DNA from 3 places in the Salinispora pacifica DSM 45544 genome. Region 3 is predicted to be linked to each of the others. Evidence: riboswitches for the same ligand, from Rfam matches in the RefSeq annotation. Region 3 holds a riboswitch; each other region holds the start of a gene.
What was found. A riboswitch is a leader RNA that binds a small molecule or an ion and turns the genes downstream of it on or off. The one in region 3 is predicted to bind cobalamin.

Region 1 (7,738 bases), 3.5 Mb from region 3:
GGCCGCCGACAAAGGGATGACCGCGGCGTTCGCCACCCTGGTGAACGAGAGCGACGCCGACGTTACCCTGACCGGCGTCAGCACAGAGGTGTCGCCGATGGAGCTGCATGAGATGGCCATGAAGGATGGCGAGATGGTCATGCAGGCCAAGAAGGGCGGCATCGTGATCAAGGCGAAGAGCAGCCACCTGCTGGAGCCCGGCGGCGACCACCTCATGCTGCTGGACCTGCAGCAGCCGGTGCAGGCCGGGGATGAGCTGACCTTCACCCTCGCCTTCGCCGACGGGCGGACCCAGTCCTTCACGGCGGTGGCGAAGCCGTTCACCGGTGCTGAGGAGAGCTACGACCCCGAGCACAGCATGCCGGACATGTCCATGAGCCCCAGCGCAGCGTCGTGACTGGGAGCGGCCCCCGCGCGGTGAGCCGGCGCGGTCTACTCGCGGGCGGTGCCCTGGCTGCCGGTGGCGCGCTCGGCGCCACCGTGGCCGTCACCGCCGTTAGCCCCTCCGACGACCCCGCGACCCGCCCCGCCGAGCTGACGCCGGTGGCGGAGATCGGGCTCGCCATCGAACCATTCCACGGGACCCGCCAGGCGGGGGTCGCCACCGAACCGCAGGCACACGCGGCGTTCGTCGCGCTCGCCCTCCGGCCGGAGACGGACCGGGAGGCGCTGGGGCGAATGCTGCGACTGCTCTCCGACGACGCCGCCCGCCTCACCCAGGGCCGTCCCGCCCTGGCCGACACCGAGCCGGAGCTCGGGCTGCTGCCGGCCCGGCTGACGGTGACCTTCGGCTTCGGCCCCGGTTTCTACCAGGCGGCCAACGCCGACGAGCGGCGGCCACCATCGGTGGCCGCCCTCCCGGCGTTCCGCATCGACCGGCTCTCCCCCCACTGGTCCGGCGGGGATCTGCTGCTGCAGATCTGCGCCGACGACCCGCTGACCGTCGCGCACGCCCAGCGGGTGTTGGTGAAGGACAGCCGCCCCTTCGCCACCGTCGCCTGGGTACAGCAAGGCTTCCGACGCGCGGCCGGGTCCGAGCCGGGGCGCACCCAGCGCAACCTCTTCGGCCAACTCGACGGCACCGCCAACCCGAAGCCGGGCGCTCCCCTGGAGACCGCGGTGTGGGTACCGGACGGGCCGACCTGGCTGCGCGACAGCACCACCCTGGTCGTCCGGCGGATCAGCATGAACCTGGAGACGTGGGATCTCCTCGGCCGCACCGACCGAGAGTTGTCCGTCGGCCGCCAGCTCGACACCGGCGCGCCGCTGACCGGCACGGACGAACACGACGAGCCCGACTTCGACGCCCTCGGATCGGGCGGGCTCACCGTCATCCCGGACTTCTCGCACCTGACCCGCTCCCACGTCACCGAGGACCGGCTCCGGATTCTGCGCCGCCCCTACAATTACGACGGCGTGCCCAGCGCCGACGGCACTGCGGACAGCGGCCTGATCTTCGCCTCGTACCAGGCCGACATCACCCGTCAGTTCCTACCCATCCAACGACGGCTGGCCGAGCGGGACCTACTCAACGAGTGGACCACCCCGATCGGCTCCGCCGTCTTCGCGATCCCACCCGGCTGCCCCGAAGGCGGCTGGATCGGCCAGCAACTGCTCGGCTGACCTCGACAGGAGAACCATGCGGACCAACACCCGCCCGAGACCCGCCGGCTTCCTCGCCGCCGTCCTCGCCGCCGCCGCGCTGCTGCTCGTACCGGCCGCGCCGGCTGCCGCGCACAATTCCCTGAAGACCACCACACCGGCCAAGAACGCCGAGCTGGACAAGGCGCCGACCGAAATCACACTGGAATTCCTCCAGAAGCTGGATCCGGCGTTCACCACCATCGTCCTCTCCGACGCTGCGGAGCAGAAGGTCCCGACCGGTGAACCCGTGGTCACCGGGGCAAAGGGCACGATAAGCATCGACGGAGCTCTGGCGAACGGCACCTACACCGTCGCGTACCGGGTAGTCTCCGCCGACGGGCACCCGGTCCAGGGCTCGTACGCGTTCACCGTCGCCGACCCCGCTGGCGCCGAGGCGCCAGCTCCGACGCCGGCGGGGTCGTCCCCCGCGGCCGAGCCCACCACACCGCCGACGGAGCCCGCGACGGCCAGCCCGGTGGCGGCGACCGACAATGACGGCGGCGGGATCGGCACGGCGACGGTGATCGGCGGCGGAGTCTTGTTGGTCCTGGTAGCCGGGGGCCTGGTGCTACTACGCCGCCGACGCGGCACGGCCTGACCAACGGGTGCCGGGCGGCGCCGAGCACCGCCCGGCACCCGTCGGCGCCGCTGTCCCAGCGGGATGAGCACCGCTGCCACAGGCGGGCGGCGTGGCCGTTGCCACGGCCACGCCGCGCGTCGCGTTGCGTTGCGGCGATCACCGATCGTCCGCCGCGGCATCGTTGAGCAGCGCGGCGAGTTCGGTCACCGCCCGCGGACGGGCCCCCGCCAGCTCCGGAATCCGGTCCAGGAGCCGGTGCACCAGCGGCGCCCAGGCCGGCACCAGGTGTGCCGCCGCGAGCAGGCCCCCATCGGCAAGGCCGTCCGCCGTGGCTACGGTCCGCACGCCACCGCCGGAGACCACCGCCACCGCTTCCGCCCAGCGGAAGGCGAGGTCGACATCGTGCGTGGAGAGCACCACCGTCGTACCCGCGGTGTGCAGGTCGTCCAGGGTGCGCAGCAGTGCTTCCACCCCGGCCGGGTCGAGCCCGGCGGTGGGTTCGTCGAGAATGAGCAGCCGTGGGTGCATCGCGACCGCACCGGCGATGGCCACCCGCTTGCGCTGGCCGTAGGAGAGTAGATGGGTGGGTCGCTCGGCGAGCGCCGACACACCGAGCGCCGACAGCGCCGCATCGCAGCGCCGCCGCACCTGCGCGGCCGGGAGCCCCAGGTTGACCGGCCCGAAGGAGACGTCCTGCCAGACGTTGGCGGAGAAGAGCTGGTCGTCTGGGTCCTGCACCACCAGCTGCACCTGCTGCCGCAGCTCCCGAAGGCCGGCCCGGGTGTGTCGCACCTGGGTGCCGGCGAGGACGATCTGGCCCGTGGCGGGCCGCAGCGCGCCGGCCGCCAGTCGGAACAGCGTCGTCTTGCCGCCGCCGTTCGGGCCCAGTACGGCCAGCCGCTGACCGGGGTCGATCCGAAGATTGACCCCGGTCAGGATCGACCGACCCGGCTGGTAGGCGAAGCCCACCTCATCGAACTCCAACAGCGAGGCGTTCACCAAGGAGACACCAACCCGGTGCTGACCGTGACAATCGCGCCGAGCAACACCGTGGTCGCCGCGACGAACGGCACCGACACCCGGTGGGCCGCCACCTGCACGGCGAGTGACCCGGTGTAGCCCCGTACCGCCAGTCCCTCCTCCAGCCGCCGCGCCCGGTGCAACGCCCGAACGAACACCGCCCCCGCCTGTCCGGCCAGCGACCGGTAGGCGGTCCGCCAGGTACGGAAGCCAAGCCGGGCCGCCTGCGCCTGGCGGACCGCACCCACGCTCTCCACCAGCAGGAAGAGCATCCGGTACGTCAGCGCGGCAACCTCGGTGACCGCCGGGGGGACCCCCAGCCGGTGCAGTCGTGGCAGGACATCCGACAACGGGGTGGTGGCGGTGAACAGCAGCAGGCAGGTCAACGCCGCCACGGATCGGCCCGCGGTCTGTGCCGCCAGCGGCAGGCCGGCGGGGTCGATGGCCAGGCGCGCCGGAGCCGGCATCGACACCAGCAACGGGACCGTTGACGTGGCCACGAAGAGCAGCGGCACCCGGCCCGCCCGCAGCACCACGACCAGTGGCACCCGTGCGGCGGCCAGCAGCACCGCCGCGGCGCCGCCGGACAGGAGCGCGGCGGGCCAGGTGGGCAGGGCCACCGCGCAGACCAGCAGCCCGAGCGCGAGCAGCGCCTTCTCGGCGGGGTGCCGACCTCGCCAGGGACCGGTGTGGGCGGCGATGTCGAGGGCGAACACGCTAACCGCGCTGCCGATCGACGGCGTCGCGCTGCCGCTGCCGGGTCCGGGCAACACCGAAGTAGTAGCCGAGCAGGCCGGCGCCGAGCGCGGCCTGAAGGGCGAAGAACGCCGACTCCAGCTCGGCCGACGGCGGCTCGTAGATCGGCGAGAACCACGGCTGGTAGTCCGGGTGGTCATCCACAATGGCCTGCTCGGCGACGGCGTCCGCGCCGGAGAAGGGCTCCTCCCCCGACCCGAGGCCGAGCGCCAGCGGCACCACCGCCAGGAGTAGCACCGCGAGCAGCAACAGCAGGTTCACCCAGGAGAAGCGCCTCATGCCCGTACCTCCGCCGCCGGGCGCAGCAGGCCGAGCCGACGCAGGTCGTCCCCGCTGGTCCGACTCAGCAGGCGGACCACCAGAACGGTCAGTAGTCCCTCGCTGATCGCCAACGGAATCTGGGTCACGGCGAAGATCCCGCCGAACTTCGCCAGCGCACCGCCGACGCCGGAGACCGGGTCGGGGAACGCCAGGGCCAGCTGGGCGACGGTGACACCGTACGTCGCCAGGCTGCCCAGGGCCGCAGCGGCGAACACCGCCGGACCCAGTCCGCCGCCAGCGCGACGGACCACGGTATAGCTCCCATACGCCACCCACGGGCCGACGATCGCCATCGAGAAGATGTTCGCGCCCAACGTGCTCAGCCCGCCGTGGGCCAGCAGCAGCGCCTGGAACAGCAGCACGATGCCGCCCAGCACGCTCATCACCGGCGGTCGGAACAGCACCGCCCCCAGCCCGGTGCCGGTCGGGTGGGAACTCGACCCGGTCACCGACGGGATCTTCAATGCGGACAGCGCGAAGGTGAAGGCACCGGCCGCCCCGAGCAGCAGTTTCGAGTCTGGATCTGCACGGACCTGCCGGACCAGGGCCCGGCTCCCGTGGACGACGAATGGCGCGGACACGACGAACCACGCCGCCGCTTGTTCCGGAGGGAGATACCCCTCGGCGATATGCATCGAACGACCTTCCCTTCCAGCACCTCGTGGATGAGATCCGTGTCAAGGCCGGTCTCCTGGCTTCCGGATCGACGTTCACTCCAGCCTTCCCAGGCCTGGTGGGGCCCAGTGGCACAGTCAGAGATCACTACCCGGTCACAGTGGCGAGGGCCGCGCCGGTCTTCCACCGGCTTCCCGTGCACCTTGACGGCGAGAGGCTATCGGGCACCCGCCCGGACGGCAAGCTGTTGATTCGCGCCAATCGCTACGCGTCTCCGCCGACTGCGGCGAATCGGACGCCACGCTGGGCCCACGGGCCGGGAGCTTCAGCCCGGGCCAGAGCCCGGTTTCCTGGCGGTCAGGAGGGCGTAGCCGAGCACACCGTCGGCGACCGCGGCCCGGGCCGCGGCCAAGACCGCCGGGGCCCGGGCGAAGTCCAGGCCGAGCGCCGCCGCCTGATCCGCGGCGGTCAGCCGCAGCACGGTCAGGCGCGCCTCGATCTGGTCGATCATCGTGGTGACCGCAGAGTCGTGCCGTTCGGTGTGGGTTGTCGTCAACCCCGCGCCAGCCAGCAGGGCGACGTACTCATCGAGGGGACGCGCATCGGCAACGCAGGCGATCCACGCTCCCAACCCGGTCAACTCGGGGGGCAGCCGGTCGGGGACGGCGACCACATCGGCCAACCCGAGTTGACCGCCCGGGACCAGCACCCGGGCCAGTTCCCCCGCTGCGGTGGGCTTGTCGGGGAAGGTGCAGAAGGCGCATTCGCAGACCACCACGTCCACCGAGTGCGAGTCGACAGCGAGCCGCTCGGCGTCTCCCCGCCGGAACCGCACCTGGTCGGCGAGCCCAACGGACCGGGTCACCCGGGTAGCCGCCTCGACGTTGGAGCCGGCGAGGTCCACACCGGTCACCGTGCAGCCGTACTCGGCTGCCAGCAGCAGCGCGCTGGTACCCCGTCCGCTCGCCACATCGAGTACGCGTTCCCCGCTGGCCAGCGCTAGTCGGGCGGCGAGTCGGCGGGTCAGCGACGCCCCGCCGGGATGGTACGCCTCGCCGAGGAGCAGGGCGAGCAGGTCCGAACCGTAGACCGCGGCGCAGCAGCCCTTCGGATCCGCCGCGGGCTCACTCCTTGTCACCGGATCCGCCGCCCGACGTTGGTGGCGTCCCGCGCCACCCGCCGTACGGCGGCGACGCCGTCGGGGTGCTGGGCGACCTTCGACCCGTACGGAGAGTCAGTGATCATCGAGCGGAGTGCGAGTGCGTTGGGCACCACGTCGGCGACCGGCACCCCGGACATCTGCTCGCGGACCTGTTCCCGGTAGCCGACCGAGTTGTAGGCGCAGAACGGGATCAGTCTGCCGTCCGGAGTGATCTCCTCGACGCAACACTTCATCAGCTGCCGCACATTGAGGGTGTACGGGTCCTGGAAGTCCTGGATCACGATCATGAAGGCTCGGTCGGTCAGGTTCGCCACCGCCTCGGGTAGGTTGACACCACAGGCGTCGGCACAGTCCAGCGCCGCGGCGGTCTGGGCGAGGCGCACGTTGGTCGTGTCGGTGCCCATGAATGCCGACGCCGACCACAGCTTCTCCAACGCTTCCCGGACAGCGGGGTCCGGCACCACCCGATTGGTGACGTAGTCGAGGTGGTCCGCCACATCCAGCAGCCGGGGAATCGGCACCACCGCGAATTCCTCGGTGCCGGGCGTGCCCGAGGTGAGCAGATAGGTGATCGACCGGCAGGTCGGGAAGCAGCACGGCACCGGGAAGAAGTCCTCGGCCCGGAACCAGTCGGGCCGCTGCCGCGCGACGAGGTGAATGATGTCGGAGTTGGTCAGCCGGGTCAGCGGGTCGAAGGGCGTGTGTCGGCCGGAGTGGGTGACCGGTTGGAACGAGACGCTCCGCACCGCCGGGTGCGCCAGGCCGTGGCTGATGATGGCGCCGAGTTCGTGCTCGTTGAGCCCCCGTTCCACCGCGGCGACCAGGGTGACGGTCAGGCCGACCTCGGCGCAGTTGTCCAACGCGCGCTGCTTGATCCCACGCAGGTCCCGACCCCGGATCTCCCGGTGTGTTCGCTCGTCGAACCCATCGAACTGCAGGTAGATGTTGACCGCGCGGCCGGGACGGTTGCGCTCGCCGAGCGCTGCCACGAACGCCCGGTCGCTGGCGAGCCGGATTCCGTTGGTGTTCAGGTTGACCGCCTGAATCGGACGGGCCTGTGCGGCGTCCACGAAGTCCAGGATCTGCCGGTGGATGGTGGGCTCTCCGCCGGAGAACATCACCACCTCGGCCTCGCCCTCACTCGCCACGAAGACGTCGAGCATCCGCTCACATTGCTCGAGGCTGATGGCGTACCCGTCGGGCTGGTGGCCGGAGTCGGCGAAGCAGATCGGGCAGTCGAGGTTACAGCCGGTGTTGACCTCGATAATGCCCAGACAGGCGTGCTGCTTGTGTTCCGGACACAGCCCACAGTCCGCCGGGCAGCCGTCGCGCACCTCGGTCTGGAAGGTCAACGGGATCGTGCCGGGCTTGTTGAATCGGGCGCTGTCGAGATACATCCGCGCGTCGCCGTACACCAACGCCTCGAACTGGCCGTGCTCCGGACAGCGCTTACGCAGGTAGACCTTGTCGTCGCGGAGGTTGACCTGTCCGTCGACAACGACCTTGCAGACCGGGCAGATCGACTTTGTGTACTCGACGAACACCTCGTCCCGGTCCCGCTTCATGGCTCTCACCATTCCACGCCACACTGCCCCGGCACGCCGGCTTGGTCGAATACCGCCCGGCGTGGCTGACCGACC
Region 2 (7,738 bases), 420 kb from region 3:
GCTGGTAGAGCCGGCGGATCCGCGGGTCGGCGAGCTGGGCCACCTTGTCGGCGATGATCGCCGAGATCGTCTCCGGGAAGCGCGCCGCCAGCAGGATCCACGCGTCCCGCTCCGCCTCGACGAGCATCCGCGGTACTCCGATGCCCCGGAGCCGCTCCAGGTAGTCGGCCACCTCCTCGGGGACCGCCAGCGACTCGACGGAGCCCAGCTGCGCGACCCGCCGCCGGTGCTCCTGGAGGGTGCGGATCCGCGCCCGCAGCTCCCGGTCGACCTCGATCGTCGCGGCGGCGAACGTCTCCGGGTCGGCGTCGAGCAGCTCCCGGACCCGGGCCAGCGGGACGCCGGCCTCGGCGAGGGTCCGGATCCGGATCAGGCGCAGCACCGCGGCGGCGTCGTAGCTCCGGTAGCCGGAGGCGTCGCGTTCCGGCTCCGACAGGAGCCCGATCTGGTGGTAGTGCCGCACCGCGCGGATGGAAACCCCAGCGTAGGAGGCCAGCCGCCCGATCGTCAGCATGGCTACCTCCACGCCGGGCACAACGTCACCTGACCTTGCGATGGTAGACGGACCTGGCTACGACGTACGCGACGGTGAGCAGCCCGACGCACCAGGCGAGAGCGATCCACAGGTCGGCGCCGACCTGCTGCTGCGCCAACAGACCGCGGACCGTGTCGACGATGGAGGTGGCCGGCTGGTTTTCGGCGAAGGCGCGTACCGGGCCGGGCATGCTCTCGGTGGGCACGAACGCCGAGCTGATGAACGGCAGGAAGATGAGCGGATAGGCGAAGGCGCTCGCCCCCTCCACGGACGTCGCGGTCAGCCCGGGGATGACGGCGAGCCAGGTCAGAGCCAGGGTGAAGAGCAGCATGATCCCAGCTACCGCCAACCAGGCCAGCACGCCCGCCCCGGAGCGGAATCCCATCGCGAGGGCGACCAACACCACCACCACCAGCGAGATCAGGTTGGCGACCAGCGAGGTCAGCACGTGCGCCCACAGTACGGCCGAGCGGGCGATCGGCATGGACTGGAACCGTTCGAAGATGCCGCCCTTCATGTCCAGGAAGAGCCGGTACGCGGTGTAGGAGATGCCCGACGCCACGGTGATCAGCAGGATGCCGGGAAGCAGGTAGTTCACATAGTTATCCGACCCGGCCTCGACCGCACCGCCGAAGACGTAGACGAAGAGCAGCATGAGGGCGATCGGCGTGATCGCGGTCGTGATGATGGTGTCCGGGCTGCGGCCGATGTGGCGCAGGGAACGCTGGGTCAGGGCGGTGGTGTCGCTGAGGAAGTTGCCGGTCATCGGGGGTCCTTAGCTGCTCGTACCGGTGCGGTGGATGCGGTCGGCACGGCGGTGTCCCCGCCGCCGACGATGGCCAGGAAGATGTCCTCCAGGGACGGCTGCTTCTCGACGTACTCCACGGTCGCGGGCGGGAACAGCCGCCGGAGCTCAGCGAGCGTGCCGTTGGCGATGATGCGCCCCTCGTGCAGGACCGCGATCCGGTCCGCGAGCTGCTCGGCCTCGTCCAGATACTGGGTGGTGAGCAGCACCGTCGTACCCTGGCCGGCGAGTTCCCGGACGGCCTGCCACACCTCCAGCCGCGCCTGCGGGTCCAGCCCGGTCGTCGGCTCGTCGAGGAAGATCACCGGTGGCTTCCCCACCAGACTCATCGCGAGGTCAAGGCGACGACGCATCCCACCCGAGTACGTCGCCACCCTACGGTTCGCCGCGTCGGTGAGGGCGAAGCGGGCCAGCAGGTCATCCGCGATCCGACCCGGCTCCCGCTGCCGCCGCAACCGGGCGACCAGCACCAGGTTTTCCCGCCCGCTGAGGACCTCGTCGACCGCGGCGAACTGCCCGGTCAGGCTGATCGACGCACGCACCTTTCCCGCCTGCGCGGCAACGTAGAAGCCGTTCACGGTGGCCGCGCCGGCATCCGAGCGCAGCAGCGTGGAGAGGATGCGTACCACCGTGGTCTTGCCCGCCCCGTTCGAGCCGAGCAGGGCGAAGACGCTGCCCGGTGCGACGTCGAAGTCGACGCCGCGTAGCACCTGCAGCTCCTGGAAGGACTTGTGCAGGCCGCGTACCTGGATCGCCGGCTCCCGACCTTGCCCCGGCGTCCGCTGAAGATCTATCGACATGACCCCAGCGTGCAGGGTTGACGCTGCGTCAAGGTCAAGCCCGAAACCGGCCGCGTTTCGCCACCCGCCGCACCACCTCGCCGATCAACTGAGCCTTCCAAGCTGATCTTGCAGTTCAGGAGGGGTGCGGTGGGCCCGGTAATCGATGGGTGCGAGGCTCCAGGTAGGACAGGCTGCCGGCCAAGACTCGACGCCCGACCGGGATTGTGTCGATGGATGGAGGCTAAGGAAGGCGAACCAAAGAAGGGATTATCAATGCAAACGTTACCCAGAAAGCCATGATAAAACTTATATGACGACGCCAGGGCACTACTGAATCCACATCAGGCCCCCCGCCACTGCTTACCCCCTTAGCACGAACCTTTTCTATCTTGCGCACGGCCCGACGGGCTCCGGGGTAGCCCAGAAATCGCCCAATCATTGAGGCTTGGAAAGCAAAACTAAATATTTTCTCCCCGTCGGTCAGTTCAACGAACAGACCGTGACCAGCGGAAAGCTCTCTGATATTACGCCAAGGAATACGGAAAATCTTATCGGGATTGGCTACGACCAGCCCGGACGAGGTGGCCCGAACATAAGGAAACAGGGTAAAAATTGAGGCCAGGTAACAGATAGGTGTAAAGAATGTCGCGATACCCAGCAACTCGCCCCAACTATTCGCTGAATTGAGGCTAAACATCACTACCATGAATCCAAACAGCAGGCAGGCCAAGAATCCACCAGTCCAAGTAATCCAGCCCCTCACACGAAATCACCTTCACCAGTTATCAGCGCCATTGGCGGCGCCCGCACATACCTGCGTTACTCCAGAGCCCTTGAGGGTAGCAAACGGGTCGAAGGCGTTGATCTCATCTTTCACGTCAATGCCGGTTTCGTCCGGAAGGACGGCAATACCCCCCAACTTTTCTCATTGGATACTTGTCCGATCTTCGCGCGCCGCACGAAATCATCGAATTCTAGACGTTTCATGCACTCGAAATCTCGATCAGGTTGTGCCAGAAGAACCCGGGATGCTCCCGCCAGCGCACCCCGGCCACGGCCGCATCTCCGCCCGTCCTCCCCGGCGCTCACGTCCGCGCCCAGCTTCGGATCAGAAGTCGTCGTCGAAGGTGACGCTCCCGCTGACGCCCATCTGGTACGCCGACACCCGCCGCTCGAAGAAGTTCGACAGCTCCTGTACGTCCTGCAACTCCATGAAGGCGAACGGGTTCTGGCTGCCGTACATCGGGGCGATTCCCAGCGTGACCAGCCGCCGGTCCGCGACGTGCTGGAGGTATTCCCGCATGTCGGTCAGGGAGAGCCCGGACACTCCCTGCTCAAGCAGGTCCGCGGCGAACTGGACCTCGCAGTCGACCGCCTCCGCCATCATCTCCCTGACCTGCTGCTCCAGGTCGGCGTCGAAGAGGTCCGGCTCCTCGGTGCGGGCGGTCTCCACCACGTCGAAGGCGAAGGCCATGTGCATGGACTCGTCGCGGAACACCCAGTTGGTGCCGGACGCGAGACCGTTGAGCAGACCCCGGGAGCGGAGGAAGTAGACGTAGGCGAAGGCGCCGTAGAAGAACAGGCCCTCGATGCAGGCGGCGAAGCAGATCAGATTGAGCAGAAACGCCCGCCGGTCCGCCCGGGTCCGCAGCTCCCGCAGCTCGAAGATCGAGTCGATCCACCGGAAGCAGAACTCGGCCTTGCGGGCGATCGAGGGGATGTTCTCCACCGCCGCGAACGCCGCGAACCGCTCCTTTTCCTCCGGCACGTAGGTGTCCAGCAGGTTCAGGTAGAACTGGACGTGCACCGCCTCCTCGAAGAGCTGCCGGGACAGGTAGAGCCGGCCCTCCGGAGAGTTGACGTGCTGGTAGAGGTTGAGCACCAGGTTGTTGGCGACGATCGTGTCGCCGGTGGCGAAGAACGCGACCAGCCGGGACACCAGGTGCCGCTCGGCCGGGGAGAGCTTCGCCAGGTCGGCGAGGTCGGAGTGCAGGTCCACCTCCTCAACCGTCCAGGTGTTCTTGATCGCCTCCTTGAACCGGTCGAAGAAGTGCGGGTACCGCATCGGGCGCAGGGTCAGGTCCATACCGGGGTCGAGCAGCAGCTGCCGCTCGCCAACGGTCCCGGCGGTCGCGGTACGGGTCTCGACGGTCGCGGTACGGGTCTCGGCATCGGTGGTCATTGGCAGGCCTCGCAGCTTTCGGGGTTTTCCAGGGAGCAAGCCAGCGCCTCGGCATCAGCCCCGGCGGAACTCGACGGGGTGACGGCGACGGTGGCCTGCTGGATCCGCGTCGCGGGACGGGACCGCAGGTAGTAGGTGGTCTTCAGCCCGGACTTCCAGGCGTACAGGTACATCGAGGAGAGCTTGCCGATCGTCGGCGCGGCCAGAAACAGGTTCAGCGACTGGGACTGGTCGATGTACGGGGCGCGGGCCGCGGCCAGGTCGATCAGTGCCCGCTGCGGCAGCTCCCACGCCGTACGGAACAGTTCCCGCACCTCGGCGGGGAGCTCGGCGATGCCCTGCACCGACCCCTCCGCCCGCTTGATCTCGTCCCGGATCGGGGCCGTCCACAACCCGCGCGCCTTCAGCTCACCAACCAGGTAGGTGTTGACCTGGAGGAACTCACCGGACATGGTTTCGCGCTTGAACAGGTTGGACACCTGCGGCTCGATGCACTCGTAGCAGCCGGCGATCGAGGCGATCGTCGCGGTCGGGGCGATCGCCACCAGCAGCGAGTTCCGCAGGCCGTGCTCCGCGACCCGCGCCTTCAGCTCGGCCCACCGCGTCGGCTGCGTCGGCTCGGCCCCCCACAGCTCCGGGTGCAGCTCGCCCCGGGCCGCGCGGGTCTCGGCGTACGCGGGATGTGGGCCAAACCGCTCGGCGAGCCCGGCGGAGGTCTCCAACGCGGTCAGGAAGATCTCCTCCTGCACCCGGGTGGACAGCTCCCGCGCCTCGGCCGAGTCGAACGGCAGCCGCAGCGTGAAGAAGGCGTCCTGCAGCCCCATCAGCCCGAGCCCGACCGGCCGCCAACGCGGGTTGGAGGCGGCCGCCTGCTCGGCCGGGTAGTAGTTGATGTCGATCACGCGGTCGAGGAAGACCATCGCGGTACGGACGGTCTCCCGCAGCTTCGCCCAGTCCACCCCGTCGGCGCTGACGTGGGCGCCCAGGTTGACCGAGCCCAGGTTGCACACCGCGGTCTCGGCGTCGTTGTTGACCTCAAGGATCTCGGTGCAGAGATTCGACAGGTGAATCGTGTTACCGGGCTCCCCGGTCTGGTTGGACAGCGCGTTCGCGCGGTCCTTGAAGGTCATCCACCCGTTGCCGGTCTGCGCCAGGGTGCGCATCATCCGCCCATACAGGTCCCGCGCCTTGACCGTACGGACCGCCCTCTTCTCCGCGACCCGGTAGGCGGCGTCGAACTCCGCGCCGTACAGGTCGGGCAGCTCCGGGGCGTCGGACGGGTCAACCAGCGACCAGTCCCCGTCCGCCTCGACCCGGCGCATGAACTCGTCCGGGAGCCAGTTGGCCAGGTTGAGGTTGTGCGTACGCCGGGCGTCCTCGCCGGTGTTGTCCCGCAGCTCCAGGAACTCCTCGATGTCGGGGTGCCAGGGCTCCAGGTAGACGCAGGCCGCGCCCTTACGCCGGCCGCCCTGGTTGACCGCGGCGACCCCGGCGTCGAGGGTCTTCAGGAACGGCACGATGCCGTTCGACCGGCCGTTCGTTCCCCGGATCAGCGCGCCCCGGCCCCGCACCCGCGACCAGGCGATGCCGATGCCGCCGGAGAACTTCGACAGCTTCGCGACCTGGTGGTACCGCTGGTAGATGGAGTCCAGTTCGTCGCGGGGCGAGTCGACCAGGAAACACGACGACATCTGGGTGTGCCGGGTGCCGGAGTTGAACAGCGTCGGCGAGCTGGGCAGGTACGCCAGCGACGACATCAGCCGGTAGAACCCGATCGCCTCGGCCGGCGTCCGCGACAGCCCGCAGGCCACCCGCAGCAGCCAGTACTGCGGGGTCTCCACCACCAGCCGCGACTGCGGGTGCCGCAGCAGGTAGCGGTCCGCGACCGTACGCAGCCCGAAGTACTCGAACCGCAGGTCTCCGGCGGGGTCCACCGCATCGTCCAGCTTGCGGGCGTTGCGGGACACGAAGGCGGCGGTGTCGTCGCTGATCAGCCCGAGGCCGTGGGCGTACCGGATGGACTGGCTGAAGCTCGCGACCTGCTGCCCCCGGACCTCCTTGTCCACGTACGCGGCCAGCAGCCGCGCCGCCAGCCTCGAATACTGCGGCTCCTCGCCGATCAGCTCCGCCGCCGTCTGGATCGACAGCCGGTCCAGCTCGGCCGTTGTCGCCCCGTCGTACAGGCCACTGATCGTCTTGGTCGCCACCCGCAGCGGGTCCACCTCGTTCAGGTCGCCGACCCACCGCTCCACCGCACGGACAATCTTGTTTACGTCCACCGGCTCGGTGTCGCCGTTGCGCTTACGGACCTCCATCACCTGCCGCCGCTGCTGCTGAGCCGCACCGCCCGGACCGTCCGTGGCGCCCTGCCGCGTCGCCGTCGTATGCCCGGCCGGACCGTCCGTGGCGCGTTCCCGCGTCGCCGTCATCTCCCCCTCCTCCGCCTGCCGACAAGGTCGCCGAACACGCGGAGGGACACCACAATCAGTCGCCCGGTGGGTAACCACACCGGGCGGCTGCGGGTGTCGGCCGTCCCGCGCGGCCGCCAACCGCCGCACGCGTCGCGTGCGGCGCGCTGGCAGGTCTTCGGACTCGCGGGCACGCCCGGGGTCCCGGTCGCCTACTGGCCGTCGCTTCCCAGGCTTCGATCAGCCCAGTGCGTGATGACGGCGGTCGTTCCCACTCACCGCTGCGGGGCAGCCCCGGACTTCCACCGGGTTCCCTCTTGCCTCGACCACTCCCGGTGGGAGCGCCGAACCAGCTGCGGGAGACACCATATATGCCTCCCCCATCCGGGATGCAACACCAGATGTCGTGGCGGCGTGTCAGCGGCTGAGAAACTGCCCCAGGGCACGCAGCCAGCCGTCCCGGTCTTCCAGGTGGACGTCGTGCCCAGCGCCGGCAACGACGACCCGCTCGACATCTGGACGTAGGGACACCATGCGCCGCACCTCGGCGACAGGGATGATCCCGTGCTCGCCAAACACCAGCAGGGTGGGGGCCTGCACCTGCTGCCACTCGTCCCAGCAGGCCCGGTCGGCCACGGCCGCGATGGTGTCCCGCATCACCGCCGGTTCGAATCGCGGCCAGAGCCCGTCCGGGCGCCGGTCCAGGTCTCGCAGCCAGGCCTGGGCCACCGGGGTGTCGCCCAGAAACTCGGCGGCCTGGCGAACATCGGCGAACGGCACCGGCCACGAGGCGAAGAAGGCACCCAACTCGGCCGGGTAGTCCCCCCGTTCCTCGCGGCCACCGACCCCGCCCTCCAGCAGCACCAGCCGACGCACCAACTCGGGATACGTCGCGGCGAAGAGCAGCGCGGTGTGCCCACCCATCGACTGACCCACGACCGTCACCGGTGCACCACCGGCGAGCTCCGCGACGACGGCGAGCACATCCTCGACGTACGCCCGGCGGGAGAGGTCCGGCGGCCATCG
Region 3 (7,738 bases):
GTGGCGGACGTGGACGCGACCGCCGCCCGGGCCGCCGCCCTGGGCGGGGCGATCCTGGTGCCGCCCCGCGACACCGCGGCCGGTCGCTGCACAGCCCTGCGCGACCCACAGGGCGCCCTCTTCCACGCGATCACCCCGCCCTGATCTCCAGCATCCGGCCGGGTGCGGAGGTGGGGCGGACGGGTACCACCAGTGGGCCGTGCTCGCCGTCGATCACCTTCACGGTGGCGCGGTAGTGGCGAGCCAGCAGCTCCGTCGTGAGCACCTCCCGGGAGGTGCCGACGGCGGCCACCTGACCGTCCGCGAGGAGCACCATCCGATCGGCGTACTCGCCGGCGATGGAGAGATCGTGCATGGTCGCCACCACGGTCAGGCCATGCGCCCGGCGGAGCTGGTCGACCAGTTCGAGGACGTCCTGTTGGTGGCCGATGTCCAGCGCGCTGGTCGGTTCGTCGAGCAGCAGCAGGGTGGCCCCCTGGGCGAAGGCCCGGGCCAGGAAGACCCGCTGTCGCTCGCCACCGGAGAGGGTGGCCAGTTCCCGGGCGTGGAATCCGGTGAGGTCCAGCCGGTCCAGGACATCGTGCGCGGCGGCCAGGTCGGCGGTGGACTCCCGGCCCAGCGGCGCGATGTACGGGGTGCGGCCGAGCAGCACGTAGTCCAGGACCGACATTCCGGCCGGCACCACCGGCGACTGGGCGACCGTCGCCACCACCCGGGCCCGGTCCCGGCGACGCAGCTGCTGGATCGGCGTACCGAAGAGGGATACCGCACCCTCGGTGGGCAGCAGGCCACCGACGGCGCGCAGCAGCGTCGACTTGCCGGCGCCGTTCGGGCCGATCACGGTCACCCACTCGCCGGCGGCGACACTCAGGTCGACCCCGGTGAGGATGGGTACGCCGGCCAGCCGGACCCGCAGGTCGCGTACCGCCACCGCCGGTGCGCTCATCCCAGCACCCGCCGGGCGCTACGCAGGACCAGAACGAAGAACGGGCCGCCGAGCAGGGCGGTCACCACGCCGATCGGGATCTCCTCGGGGGCGGCGGCGGTACGGGCGACCACGTCGGTGAGCGCCAGGAACGCCCCGCCGAAGAGCATCGACAGCGGCAGGATCACCCGATAGCTGGCGCCGGCGAGCAGTCGTACGGCGTGCGGCACGATGATTCCGACGAAGCCGATCAGCCCGGACGCGGAGACCGCGGCGGCGGTGCCGAGGGAGGCGGCGGCGATCAGCAGGTAACGGGACCGTTGCGGGTGTAGGCCCAGGCTGGTCGCCTCGTCGTCGCCGACCGAGAGGACGTCCAGCTCCCGCCGGTGCAGCAGGACCACCACGGCGGTCAGCAGGAAGTACGGCAGGACCAGCCACACGTCGTGCCAGCCGGCGGTGGCGAGCCGCCCGAGCAGCCAGGCATAGACCTGTTGGATGCTGTCTGAGTTGCGTTGCAGCAGGTACGTCTGGCCGGCGGAGAGGAAGGCGGAGACCGCCACCCCGGCCAGGATCAGGGTCGCCGGTGATCGGCTTCGGCCACCGGCGGAGCCGAGCAGGTAGGTCAGCGTGACCGCGCCGATCGCGCCGACGAACGCGGCCAGCGGGATGGTGACCGGCAGTCCGGTGATCGCCCCGCCAACCCCGCCAGCGGTGATCACCACGGTGACCGCGAACCCGGCGCCGGCCGCGACCCCGAGCAGGTACGGGTCGGCCAGCGGGTTGCGAAACACGCCCTGGTAGGCACCGCCGGCCAGGGCGAGCAGGCCGCCGACGAGCAGGCCGAGTACGGCCCGGGGCAGGCGCAGCTCGGTGATGATGGCGATCTCCCGCTCGGTGAGCCCGCTGTCGAGGCCGACCCCGGGGAGAAGGTTCAGCAGCTCGACCGCGACGCTGCCGGGTGGCAGGCTGACCGGGCCGAGGGAGACGCCCGCCACCAGGGCGGCCAGGACCGCGGCCAGCCCGGCGACGAGCCAGCCGGGCCGCAGCCCGGCGGGTCGAGCCGCGGCCGGCCGCCCCTCCGGCGGGCCGGAGGGGCGCTGGGTTACCACCTGCCGCATGGGAAGGCCTCTGCTATCGCCACCGGCCCAGCGTCACGCGGGGACCTTGGCGGTCGCCTCGATGATCGTGCGGAGCAGGTCGACGACGCGCGGGCCCCACCGGGAGGCGATGTCGTCGTCGAGCTCGACGACCTGGTTCTCCTGTACGGCGGTGATCGTCGCCCAGCCGGGTCGATCCTGGACCGACGCGACGCTCTGCTGGCAGCACTTGGTGTCGGCGAGGAAGACGAAGTCCGGGTTGGCCTTGACGATGACCTCCTCGGAGAGCTGCGGGTAACCGCCGCTCTCGCCGTCCGCGTCGGCCGGGTCGGCGATGTTCTCGAGCCCGGCGAGCGCGTAGAGCGAGCCGATGAAGGTCTTGCTGGTGGCGGTGTACAGCTCGGGGCCGAGCTCGTGGAAGTAGGTGAGCTTCTCCGCCCGCTCGGGCAGGTCGGCGACCAACTCCGCGATGTCGTCCTGCATCTGGCTGACCACGTCGGCGGCCTCGGCGGGGTGCCCGGTCAACGCGCCGACCTCGGTGAACTGCCGATAGGTGTCTTCCAGCGTGACCGCCGCCGGGGTGCGGAAGACCGGGATCTCCAGCGTGGTGAGTTGGTCCACGATCTTGTTCTGGTCGCTGGCGAGCAGCACCAGGTCGGGGTTGTGGGCGGCGATCGCCTCAGCGTTCGGCTGGAAGCCGGAGAGGTCGGTCCGCGGCGCCTCCGCCGGATGGTTGGAGTTGTCGTCGACCGCGACGACCTGCGGCCCCGCCCCGATCGCGAAGAGCATCTCGGTGGCGGTCGGCGACAGCGAGACGATCTTCTCCGGCTGCTGCTCCAGCGTCAGCGAGCCGACGGTTACCGGGAAGGTCGCGGCGCTGGACGCGCCGTCTTCGGCTGCGGGGGAGTCGGTGGTCTTCTCGGCGCAGCCGGCGAGTGCGAGCGCGGCCACCGCGAGGGCCGCGGTGAAGAACCGGGGGGTACGTCTGGACATCGGGCCTCCTGTCGGTCGAGGAGTTGGTGCTTCGCCGACAGGGACCGAGGTGCCCGTCCACGAGGCGCCCTTCCTCGAGAGCGCGTATCGCGACCGACCGCAGGCGACCTGACTCGTCCCCGGGATGACCCCGGGGCATCACAGTTGCGGGACAGTGCCGGTTTCCCACCGGCTTCGCTGCGGAATGGTCGGTAGCACCGTAGCGCACGGTCGCGCCGGCGCCCGGAGGGCCGCAGACGTGTGACGAGGTGGGGGTGGGGGCCCAGGGATGGGCCCCCACCCGGAATTCAGGAAACGGTGATGGTGACGTTGTCGACGGCAGCCTCGACGAGGCTCCCGCCGGCGGCATCCGCCGCCGCCACCTGGATCTGGATCGACTGGCCGGCGTACGGCGTCAGGTCGAGGTTGGCCACCGACCAGGAGGCGCTGCGGTTGGTCGCCGCCCCGGCCTGGTTGAGCAGGGTGGTGGTGCCGCCGCTGTGCACGACGCTGACCCGGAAGTAGTCGGCTGAGGAGGCGTTCGAGTAGTGCGCCAGGTACCAGGCCAACGAGAGCGTCAGCGTGCCGTTCGAGGGCAGGGCCACCGCCGGGGAGCGGGCGCTGGTCACGCCGCCGTCGATGTCGTGGGTGCCCGCCGAGGAGCCGGCGAGCCGGCCGGTGACCAGGTCGTTACCGCCCGCGTACGGGGTGAGCTGCTTGGCGCCGGAGTAGCTGGTCGCCTGGGCGGCACCCCGCTCCCACTGGCCGGTGGTGGCGCTGTCGGTGCCGTTGGGGTTGATCGTCCAGCCGGTCGCGGTCTCGAAGGTGTCCGCCCAGACCGTCTCCCCGCCGCCACCATCGCCGCAGTACTGGTCCTCCTTGCCGATCGCCCGGTACGGGCAGTCGGCGTACTCGGAGAGGAGCAGCACCGCTTCGCGGTTGCGGGCGGTCTCCGCCGGAATGACCTCATCGGGTGGGTAGAAGCCGCCGCCCGCGGCGGAGCGGGGGTACAGCTCGAAGGTGTACGCCCAGATCCCGTGCGCCCCCCACATCCAGTCGATGCTGCTGCCATCGGTGATGTACAGGTCGCTGGACTGCTGTGGGGTGTAGCCGTTGGTGGCCGCCATCTCCCCGCCGATGGTGGCGAAGGTGTTGTACTGGTCGGCGGTCATCCCCGGGGCGGTGTTGCTGTATGTGTAGCCGAATGGCCAGAGCACCAGCTCGGAGTAGGTGTGGAAGTCGATGTTGGCCTTGATCTGCTGGACTCCGCCGACGACCCGGCTGTCCACGAAGTCGCGCACCGCATCGGTCTCCGGGGCGGAGAAGGGCGACGGGCCCCGGTAGGTGCTCGACGAGGTGGAACCGGAGGAGCCGCCGCAGCAACCCCAGAGGTAGTCCCAGTTGCGGTTCAGGTCGGTGCCGACCCAGGACGAGCCGCTGTTCGGCTGCCGATTCTTGCGCCACGACCGGTACGAGCCGGTGGCGATGTCGTACTCGCTGCCGTCCGGGTTCACGGTCGGGACGATCCACAGTTCCCGGCTGTTGACCACGTCGGTGACCCGGGAGTTACTGCCGTAGTTGTCGGTGAAGAGGTTGAGCAGGTAGATCGCCATCTCCACGGTCAGGTGCTCCCGAGCGTGCTGCTGGGAGTTGAAGAGGATTTCCGGTTCGTCCTCGTCGGTCCCGACGTTGTCGGAGATCTTCACCGCCATCAGGTCCCGGCCCTCGTGCGAGGTGCCGATGCTGATCTTCCGCGCGATGCTGGGGTGCTCCGCCACCACCTGGTTCACCACCGCCGTCAGCTCGGCGTAGTTGTGGTAGTCGGAGTCGGCGGGCGGAAAGTCGGAGATGCCGACGTCCCCGTGGTCGTGATCGTGGTCGGCGTGGGTTACCGGAACCTCCTCCAGCTCGAAGCCCAGCTTGGTGATCGCGGTGGCCTCGGCGGCGGTGGCGGTGACGTGCAGGACGCCGTGCTCGGAGTAGTCGATCGCGGCGCCGGTGCTGGCGACCGCGCTGCGGTCGGTCAGGGTACGCGGGCCGAGCACCCGGTACTGGACGGCGGCCGACTCACCGCTGGGGTCCGGCGTGGTGTTCGCGGAGACCGGTGCCGCGGCGAAGGTAAGCAGGCCGAACCCCGCGGCGACGACGAGCGCGAGGCGGCGGCGAAGGGTGGGGGTGCGGAAGGCCATGGACAACCTCCTGATGAGCGCGGGAAACCTTCCCGCCTGGTACCGCACACTCCACCACCCAGCGCATGGTCATATCAATATTCTTCCATGCGTAAATTTGATGGGATCCCGGCCCGAGGTCAGGACTTCGGCGGGTCGCCACCCTGCTCCGCCGAGCCCATCCCGGTGGCGTCCTCGCCGCCCCGCTCCGCCGAGCCCGTCCCGGCGTCGTCCTCGCCGGCCAGCGCCGAACGCAGCCGCTCCTTCTCCGCGCGCCGTCGCTCGGCGGCGGCGGCCATCTCCTCGGCCATCTCCTCCCGCCACGGCCGCAGCAGGAAGAAGGCGAGCGCCGCCGAGAAGATCAACGCCACCATCAACTTGATAAAGAGATTCAACTCCACGAACCAGAGGGCCGCCAGCACGACGACAAACAGCCCGATCCGGCCCAGCGTGTACTTGACCGCCGCGCTCATCTCCGTACTCCGTTCTCCGCCGTCGACGGGCGACCTCAGCCCGTCCTCCGGGCCAGCCACCGCACACCGTGGAACCACACCACCGCGTACCCGACGGTGAAGGCCGCCGCGCCCAACCCGCCGGAGACCACCGGCGGCAGGTCAGCGGTGAGGCCGGCCACCACCAAGCCGAGGGTCAGCCCCACGGCCCCGGCCACCAGGCCCGCCACCACCCGGGCGGCGCCAAACCCCCAGGCGCGGAAGTCATCCCAGTAGAGCCAGGCCGGCAGGATCACCGCCAACCACCCGTTGGCCTGGCCGAACTCCCCCGAACTGAGCGAGGTGAAGCCCCAGTCCAGTGCCACCAACGCGAGCACCCCGATGACCCAGCCAGCCAGGCTCACCCCGAGCAGGTCACCCAGGGTCAGCACCCGCCCCTCGGCATCTCGCCGGGGAATTCTGTTGCGCTGCTCGGTCATGGCCCTACGAGGGTACGCGAACCGCCGGCCAGGACGATCAGGCCCACACCTGCTGCGGCTGCGCGCGACGGTCGGCGAGCGAGGGCGCGGCGTCGTACTCGCGCACGACGTCGTACCGGGTGTTGCGCTCGACCGGGCGGAACCCGGCGTCCCAGATCAGGTCCAGCAGGTCAGCCCGGTTCATGGTGCTCGGCGTGCCGTACGAGTCGGCATCATGGGTGATCTTGTATTCGACCACCGAGCCGTCCAGGTCGTCCACGCCGAAGTTCAGCGACAGCTGGGCGACCGAGAGCCCGTGCATCACCCAGAAGCACTTCACGTGCGGGACGTTGTCGAAGAGCAGCCGGGACACCGCGTACGTCTTCAGCGACTCCGCCGGCGAGGCCATCGTCGTCCGCGCCTGGATCTGGTTACGGATCTTGCCGTCCGCCGAGTCGACGAAGTCATGCTGGTAGCGCAGCGGGATGAAGACCACGAAGCCGTTGGTCTCGTCCTGCAGCTCCCGCAGCCGCAGCACGTGGTCAACCCGATGCCGGGGCTCCTCGATGTGCCCGTACAGCATGGTTGACGGGGTCTTCATGCCCTTGTTGTGCGCCAGCCGGTGGATCCGGGACCAGTCTTCCCAGTGGCAGGCGTGGTCAACGATGTGCTGCCGCACCTCCCAGTCGAAGATCTCCGCACCGCCGCCGGTCAGCGACTCCAGACCGGCGTCCATCAGCTCGTCCAGGATCTCGTCGGCGCTCAGTCCGCTGATCTTCTCGAACCACTGCACCTCGGTCGCGGTGAAGGCCTTGAGCCGGACGTTCGGCAGCGCCGCCTTCAGCTCACGGAGCACCTTCGGGTAGTAGCGCCACGGCAGGGTGGGGTGCAGCCCGTTGACGATGTGCAGCTCGGTGAGCTGCTCGTCCTCCATCTCCTTGGCCTTGCGGACCGCCTCGTCGATCCGCATCGTGTACGCGTCCTTCTCGCCCGGCTTGCGCTGGAACGAGCAGTACGCACAGCTGGCGCTGCAGACGTTGGTCAGGTTCAGGTGCCGGTTGACGTTGAACATCACCCGGTCGCCGTTGCGCTCGGTCCGCCGGTGATGGGCAAGCCGACCCAGCCAGGTCAGATCGTCGCTGTCGTAGAGGGCGATCCCGTCCGCGCGGGTCAGCCGCTCGCCGGCGTACACCTTCGCTTCGAGCTCGCGCTTGAGTCCGGCGTCCATCTCCAGCCCCGTCCTTCCGCCTGCGGTCCCGGTCGAGCCTACGTGGGCCGAGGAACCAGCGGTCAGCGCGGGCGGTGGGCCGCGACGAACCTCACCGCTCTCCTCCGTCGCCGTCAGCCGAATTCTCAGCCACTCGTAACCCGGCCATACATCGACATCGCTGCTCATCTGCGGTAGGACAGGGTGAAGCCGAGTGCGACACACCACTGGTAGCGTCCGGGCACCGTGTGCCCCCAATGCACGGATTAACCCAGACAAGGAGCGGAATGGGCGACAGCAGCTACGGACGGCGACCTCGACGAAGCCCAGTGATCTCGCCGGTGCTCCGTCCAAAGCTCTGGTCCGCGTTGCTGGGCATCATCGCCGCCGGTGCGCTCAGCGCGCCGGTCTACGCCGATCCGCCACTGCCCGACACCGTGCCCGACAGCGGCGCCCGCC

Region 1: linked by a shared signal. The riboswitch ahead of SALPAC3_RS0101060 (energy-coupling factor ABC transporter permease) and the one ahead of SALPAC3_RS0117175 (ABC transporter substrate-binding protein) in region 3 are both predicted to bind cobalamin.
Region 2: linked by a shared signal. The riboswitch ahead of SALPAC3_RS0115265 (ribonucleoside-diphosphate reductase subunit alpha) and the one ahead of SALPAC3_RS0117175 (ABC transporter substrate-binding protein) in region 3 are both predicted to bind cobalamin.

Annotation. Positions count from the first base shown of each region.
Region 1 is NZ_KB905359.1:257,525-265,262, reverse strand. Features, by position in the region: gene SALPAC3_RS0101090 (copper chaperone PCu(A)C) at 1-397, shown strand, start outside; gene SALPAC3_RS0101085 (Dyp-type peroxidase) at 394-1,623, shown strand; gene SALPAC3_RS0101080 (copper resistance CopC family protein) at 1,640-2,242, shown strand; gene SALPAC3_RS0101075 (energy-coupling factor ABC transporter ATP-binding protein) at 2,381-3,223, opposite strand; gene cbiQ (cobalt ECF transporter T component CbiQ) at 3,220-3,960, opposite strand; gene SALPAC3_RS0101065 (energy-coupling factor ABC transporter substrate-binding protein) at 3,962-4,279, opposite strand; gene SALPAC3_RS0101060 (energy-coupling factor ABC transporter permease) at 4,276-4,956, opposite strand; cobalamin riboswitch at 4,986-5,157, opposite strand; gene SALPAC3_RS0101055 (class I SAM-dependent methyltransferase) at 5,262-6,074, opposite strand; gene SALPAC3_RS0101050 (radical SAM protein) at 6,071-7,663, opposite strand.
Region 2 is NZ_KB905359.1:3,342,593-3,350,330, reverse strand. Features, by position in the region: gene SALPAC3_RS0115285 (MerR family transcriptional regulator) at 1-514, opposite strand, end outside; gene SALPAC3_RS0115280 (ABC transporter permease) at 540-1,301, opposite strand; gene SALPAC3_RS0115275 (ABC transporter ATP-binding protein) at 1,298-2,140, opposite strand; gene SALPAC3_RS28000 (hypothetical protein) at 2,364-2,885, opposite strand; gene SALPAC3_RS0115270 (ribonucleotide-diphosphate reductase subunit beta) at 3,231-4,304, opposite strand; gene SALPAC3_RS0115265 (ribonucleoside-diphosphate reductase subunit alpha) at 4,301-6,733, opposite strand; cobalamin riboswitch at 6,865-7,081, opposite strand; gene SALPAC3_RS0115260 (alpha/beta fold hydrolase) at 7,130-7,738, opposite strand, start outside.
Region 3 is NZ_KB905359.1:3,758,318-3,766,055, reverse strand. Features, by position in the region: gene SALPAC3_RS0117190 (VOC family protein) at 1-144, shown strand, start outside; gene SALPAC3_RS0117185 (ABC transporter ATP-binding protein) at 131-946, opposite strand; gene SALPAC3_RS0117180 (FecCD family ABC transporter permease) at 943-2,043, opposite strand; gene SALPAC3_RS0117175 (ABC transporter substrate-binding protein) at 2,077-3,015, opposite strand; cobalamin riboswitch at 3,097-3,220, opposite strand; gene SALPAC3_RS0117170 (M14 family metallopeptidase) at 3,303-5,183, opposite strand; gene SALPAC3_RS0117165 (DUF4229 domain-containing protein) at 5,303-5,635, opposite strand; gene SALPAC3_RS0117160 (hypothetical protein) at 5,671-6,093, opposite strand; gene mqnE (aminofutalosine synthase MqnE) at 6,131-7,300, opposite strand; gene SALPAC3_RS0117150 (C40 family peptidase) at 7,567-7,738, shown strand, end outside.